Linked DNA regions of Lichenicola cladoniae. The protein of the gene in region 1 binds, or shares a complex with, the protein of each later gene. Links are inferred from orthologs where the notes say so. Each region holds a gene or a part of one and is shown in the gene's direction. Other genes may lie near its edges.

The links. The genes of interacting proteins can lie anywhere in the genome.
Region 2: the proteins of accD (region 1) and HN018_RS07980 are in contact, whole or in part, in a solved structure (PDB 8UXZ), measured with the Escherichia coli proteins. The link is inferred for Lichenicola cladoniae from one-to-one orthologs.

What each region holds. Positions count from the first base shown.
Region 1 is NZ_CP053708.1:4,692,011-4,695,103, reverse strand. The notes cover bases 94-3,093. They hold accD (acetyl-CoA carboxylase, carboxyltransferase subunit beta), read left to right. Parts: upstream 94-1,152; coding sequence 1,153-2,034; downstream 2,035-3,093. Other genes in these bases: HN018_RS21280 (bifunctional folylpolyglutamate synthase/dihydrofolate synthase), read left to right, coding at 2,038-3,093; trpA (tryptophan synthase subunit alpha), read left to right, coding at 305-1,156; trpB (tryptophan synthase subunit beta), read left to right, coding at 94-308. In the rest of the region: more of trpB, read left to right, coding at 1-93.
Region 2 is NZ_CP053708.1:1,731,284-1,734,333, forward strand. What follows is about bases 1-2,957. They hold HN018_RS07980 (acetyl-CoA carboxylase carboxyltransferase subunit alpha), read left to right. Parts: upstream 1-962; coding sequence 963-1,952; downstream 1,953-2,957. Other genes in these bases: HN018_RS07975 (tyrosine recombinase), read left to right, coding at 1-950; HN018_RS07985 (HAD family acid phosphatase), read right to left, coding at 1,971-2,690; HN018_RS07990 (phospholipase D-like domain-containing protein), read right to left, coding at 2,702-2,957. Outside these bases: more of HN018_RS07990, read right to left, coding at 2,958-3,050. UniProt on the Escherichia coli protein: Component of the acetyl coenzyme A carboxylase (ACC) complex. First, biotin carboxylase catalyzes the carboxylation of biotin on its carrier protein (BCCP) and then the CO(2) group is transferred by the carboxyltransferase to acetyl-CoA to form malonyl-CoA.

The sequences.
Region 1 (3,093 bases):
AGATCCAGGAAGCACATTCGATCAGCGCCGGGCTGGATTATCCCGGCATCGGGCCGGAGCATTCGTGGCTGCACGATATCGGCCGGGCCGAATACGTAGCGATCACCGACGACGAGGCGCTCGCCGCGTTCCAGCTCTGCACCAGCACCGAGGGCATCATCCCGGCGCTCGAATGCGCGCATGCCCTGGCGCACGTGGCAAAGATCGCGCCGGCGATGGGCAAGGACGAGATCATCGTGATGAATCTCTCCGGTCGGGGCGACAAGGACATCTTCACCGTCGCCGAGCATCTGGGCGTAAGCCTGTGAGCCGGATCGCCGCCCGGTTCGCCGCCCTCAGGCAGGCCGGTCGCGGCGCGCTGATCCCGTATCTCGAAGCAGGCGACCCTGACCTTGACACCGCGGCGGCTATCCTGCGCGGCATGCCGGGTGCCGGTGCCGACCTGATCGAGATCGGCGTTCCCTTTACCGATCCGATGGCGGATGGACCGACCATCCAGGCGGCGTCCAAGCGCGGATTGCTGGCCGGTGCGACGCTCGGCCGCACGCTGTCGATGGTGGCTAGCTTCCGCGAGCACGACGTCGACACGCCAATCATCCTCATGGGCTACCTGAACCCGATCGACAGCTACGGCCCTGCACGTTTTTGTGCCGATGCCGGGCGTGCAGGGGTCGACGGGCTGATCGTGGTGGACCTGCCGTCGGAAGAAGCCGACCTGCTGGAAAACCATGCCGCCGAGCATGGTCTCGACATCATCCGGCTGGTCGCCCCGACCACCGATGAAGTCCGGCTGCCCACCGTGCTCCAGGGCAGCTCCGGCTTCATCTATTACGTCAGCATCACCGGCGTGACCGGCACCCGTACCGCGTCCGAGGCCGATCTGGTCCTGGCCCTGCCGAACCTGCGCAAGGCGACCGACCTCCCGGTGGCGATCGGCTTCGGCATCCGCACTCCGGCCCAGGCGGCTGCGGCCGTCAGGGTGGCGGACGGTGCGGTGGTCGCCTCTGCCCTGATCGAGACGCTGGCGAAAAGCCTGGACCGGCACGGCCAGGCCGGTCCCGATACGGTAAGCCTGGTGCTCGACCAGGTCAGGATGCTGGCCGAGGGCGTCAGGACGGCACGCGTGGGCGCACAGGTTAAGGAAATCGTCGCATGAGCTGGCTGACCACTTACGTCCGGCCGAAGATACGCAACCTGCTCGGCAAGCGGGACGTGCCAGACAATCTCTGGACGCAGTGCGAATCCTGCAACCAGATGATCTTCAGCAAGGACCTGCAGAAGTCGCTGAACGTGTGCCCGCACTGCGGTCATCACATGCGCGCCCTGGTGAACGACCGGCTTGCCTGGACCTTCGATGACGGCCAGTTCACCCGCATCGAGCTGCCCAAGGCGCCGGCCGATCCTCTCGGCTTCCGCGACCAGAAGAAATACACCGATCGCCTCAAGGAAAACCGCACCAAGACGCATCTCGACGAGGCGCTGGTCGTGGCGCACGGCACCATCGTCGGTAACAAGGCCGTGGTCGCCGTCATGGCGTTCGAGTTCATGGCCGGCACGATGGGTGCGGCTCTAGGTGAAGGCATCGTCGCCGCCGCCCGGCTGGCCGTCCTGCAACAGGCGCCGCTGGTCATCTTCACCGCATCCGGTGGAGCCCGCATGCAGGAGGGCATGATCAGCCTGATGCAGATGCCGCGCACCACCATCGCCGTGCAGATGGTGAAGGAAGCGGGCCTGCCCTACATCGTCGTGATGACCAACCCGACCACCGGTGGCGTCACTGCGAGCTTCTCGATGCTGGGCGACATCCAGATCGCCGAGCCCAACGCCCTGATCGGTTTCGCGGGCCCCCGGGTGATCGAGCAGACGGTGCGCGAAACCCTTCCCGACGGCTTCCAGCGCTCCGAATACCTGCTGGCGCATGGCATGCTCGACATGGTCGTCCAGCGGTCCGAGATGCGCACGACGCTGGGCCGCCTGCTCTCCCTGCTCGGCACCAGGGATACGCTGGTCAAGGCTGCCGCCTACGCGGCCTAGCCCATGCTGTCGCCCGAGTTCAGTGGCCGTAGCGTTCTCGTGCTGGAGCGGCTGCAGCGGCTTTATCCGGCACTGATCGACCTCAGCCTCGGCCGGCTGGAAGCGCTGCTCGGCAAGCTGGATCATCCGGAACGGAAGCTGCCACCGGTCATCCACGTTGCCGGCACCAACGGCAAGGGCAGCACCTGCGCGCATCTTCGCGCGATCGCCGAGGCGGCCGGGCTCAGCGTGCACGCAACCACCAGCCCGCATCTGGTCGACGTCACCGAGCGGTTCCGGGTCGCCGGCCGACTGGTGACCGAGGCGCATCTGGTGGCGACGCTCGAGCGCATCGAGCACGTCAATGCCGGTGCACCAATCACCGTGTTCGAGGTGCTGACCGCCTGCGCGTTCCTGCTGTTTTCCGAAACGCCGGCGGACCTGGCCATCATCGAGGTGGGGCTCGGCGGCCGTTACGACGCGACCAACCTGCTCGCAGGCCCCGCCGCCTGCGCCATCGCATCATTGTCGATGGACCATGAAGGGTTTCTCGGGAACACCCTGGCCGGTATCGCACGGGAGAAGGCCGGCATCATCAAGCCGGGATCGCCGATCGTAACCGGGCGGCACCAGCCGGAAGCGCTGGCCGAGATCGTCGCGGAAGCCGATCGGCAACAGGCGCCGCTCCTGCTGCGCGACCGCGACTGGACCATCGAGCGCACCACGAACGCCGCGCAGCCGCTCCGCTACCAGGACCGGCATGGGGTGGTGGACCTGCCATTGCCCGGCCTGGACGGCCCGCATCAGATCGACAATGCCGGGCTGGCGATCGCCGCGCTGCGCGCATCGGGACTGGCACTTCCGGAGCATGCCTTCGCCGGCATCGCGCAGGCGACGTGGCCGGCACGGATGCAGCGCCTGACCGGCCGATTGGCGACGACCCTGCCGCCAGGCTGGGAGCTCTGGCTCGATGGCGGCCATAATCCCGGCGCCGGCCTGGCACTCGCGGCAACGCTCGACGGCTGGTCGGACCGGCCGGTGCATCTGCTGGTCGGCATGAAGCAGAGCAAGGACCCGGCC
Region 2 (3,050 bases), 3.0 Mb from region 1 along the record:
TCGAGATGCTGTCGGCCGAACGCGGCGCTGCGCCGAACACCCTGAAGGCCTACCACGCCGACCTGACCGACTTCGCGGCGCACGCCACTGCAGCCGGCGAGAGCGCGTCGGGCGCATCGGCAAGCACGCTGGCCTCCTATATGGCAGGACTCGCCCGGGCCGGGCTTTCGGCACGGACGGCGGCCCGGAGATTGTCCTGCCTGCGACAGTTCCACCGCTTCCTGGCGCGCGAGGGACTGCGGGAGGATGATCCGACCGCGAAGCTGGAAGCGCCGCGGGCCGGCCAGACCCTGCCGCGCTTCCTGAGCGAAGCCGAGGTGGCGGCCTTGCTGCGCGCCGCCGGTCCGTCCGGCGGCCTGCCCGAGCGGCGGCAGAAACTGGCCCTGGCGGCACTCGAGATCCTTTACGCGACCGGGCTGCGTATCTCGGAGATGCTGGCGCTCCGCCGCGACGCGCTCTCCGGCGATGGGCAGGTGCTGCTGGTGCGCGGCAAGGGCGGGCGCGAACGGATCGTGCCGTTGTCCGACGAGGCGCGGAAGGCGGCGCAGGAGCTGGTCGCGAGTCGCGTTCCTTCGGCGCCGGGCCGGGTCGATAGACCGTACCTGTTCGCCGGCCGCGACCCGAAACGGGCGATGACGCGACAGGGGTTCGACCTGGTCCTGCACGAGACGGCGATCAGGGCCGGGCTGGATCCGCTCCATCTGTCGCCGCATGTGCTGCGACACTCGTTCGCCAGCCACATGCTGGCGCATGGCGCCGACCTGCGCAGCCTGCAACGGCTGCTGGGTCATGCGGACATCGCGACCACGCAGATCTATACGCATGTGCTGGCGGAACGACTGCAGCGCCTGGTCGAGCTGCATCATCCGCTCGCGGTGGCCGCACGGAGCCAGGCTTCGAATGGCGGCGCTTCCACGGGTGGGACTTCGCAACCACCGGAACTGTGCTAAAGCCCGGCGGCAATGCGCCAATTCCTCGATTTCGAAAAGCCCATCGCCGAGCTCGAGAACAAGATCAACGAGCTTCGGCAGATGTCCCTGTCCTCCACCGATCCGGATCACCCGCAGGGTGAAGCTGGCGGCCTGTCGATCGCCGACGAGGTCACCAAGCTCGAGGAAAAGGCCGAGAAGCAGCTTCGGGCAACGTACGTGAAGCTGACCCCTTGGCAGAAGGTCCAGGTGGCGCGCCATGCGCAGCGGCCGCATGCGCTCGACTACATCAGCGCCCTGATCACCGACTACATGCCGCTGGCCGGCGACCGCGCCTTCGCCGAGGACGAGGCCGTGGTCGGCGGGCTGGGCCGGTTCGAAGGCCGTTCGGTGGTGGTCATCGGCACCGAGCGCGGGTCCGACCTCGACACCAGGCTGCGGCATAATTTCGGCATGGCCCGGCCGGAGGGTTACCGCAAGGCGGTCAGGCTGATCGATCTCGCCAGCCGGTTCCGGCTGCCGATCCTGACCTTCATCGACACGCCCGGCGCGTTCCCCGGAATCGATGCCGAGGCGCGCGGCCAGGCCGAGGCGATCGCCCGGTCGATCGATGCCTGCCTGTCCGCACCGGTGCCGATCCTGGCGACGGTGATCGGCGAGGGCGGTTCCGGCGGCGCCATCGCGCTGGCAGCCGGCGACCGGGTGTTCATGCTGGAACATGCGATCTACTCGGTGATCACGCCCGAGGCATGCTCCTCGATTCTCTGGCGCGACACCACGCAGGCAACGGTGGCAGCGGAAGCGCTGCGGCTGACCGCGCAGGACCTCAAGCAGTTCAAGCTGATCGACGAGATCATCCAGGAGCCGCTCGGCGGCGCCCAACGTGACCCCAAGCTCGCCATCGAGTCTGTCCGTCATGCGCTCGCGGCCGCACTGCCGGGCCTGTGCCTGCTCGATCCGGCGGCCCTCAAGGTGCAGCGCCGGGACAAGTATCTGGCGATGGGGCGGCTGGGGTCGAACTGACCCCTCCCGCCCGGCCTGCTACGGAATGAAGTAGAACGGGTTCGGCAGCAGGAAGCCGCGCATCGCGTGGCCGCCGAGCAGGTCCGAACGCTGGTCTCCGACAGTCGCGAGTATGGTGTAGCCGCGCGCCTCGATCGTGGCCCGGACCGGCGCCTTGAAGTCGACCGCGGACGCGAAATGGCTACCTTCCGGTTCGAGCGACAGGCCGGCCCAGTCATGATAGCCGGCGCGCAGCAGGTTCGCGGCAGTATCGGCCTTGGCCGGATCGTGACGCCCGGTGATGAAGAACACGGCGACCCCGAGTGTGCGGGCGATCGCGACCAGGTCCAGCGTCGGAGCCAGTGCCGTTGCCCTGCTCTCGCGCTGCCAGGCGGTGAAGCCGCACGGACCCTGCGGCAGATGGTCGCAACTGCCGCCGGAAAAGAAGCCGAACCCGTTCGCCTTGATTTCCTCCCAGTTGGACAAGGCGGTTTCGTCGATGTCGAGCACCAGCGCGGGCTTCGAGACGCGCGGCGCCTGGGCCCGGAGCCACGCGGCGACCTGGTCGTCGACAGCGGCGAAGTCTCGCAGGTAGGCGCCATCGTGATAGGCGGTCGCCTGCAGTTCGAGCCGGCCGATGTTCGCGGGCTGGGTCCAGCTTGCCGGCGAGGGCGCGATCACCGTCCGTGCCGGATCGGCGTGAGCAGCCTGGATGCCGAACAGGCCCGCGACGAGAAGCGCCGCGAGTCCGCATTTCACCGTTGCGCGGCTCATTGGGTACGGGGCGGCGTGTAGGTGGTTCCGGCGGAGATCCGGGTCACGTTCGGGCTCGTCCAATCTCGTTCGAAAATGCGGGTCAGGGTCGCGGCCGGGCCTTTGCCGTGCACGAACACCGAGGCGTCCACGGTCGTGGCGAAGTAGCTCCATTCCCAGTTGCCGGTGCCGACATAGACGCTGTCATCGTCCGCCACGGCATACTTGCAGTGCTCGACCCGCGCATACGGGATGAAGCCGGACGGCGCCTGCGGAATGCTGCTGAACTTCACGGTGATGCCGGGAAAGACCGCCAGGCTCTTCAGGTAGGACTGCATCGGCTCGTGCAGCGCCCAGTCGGCGACG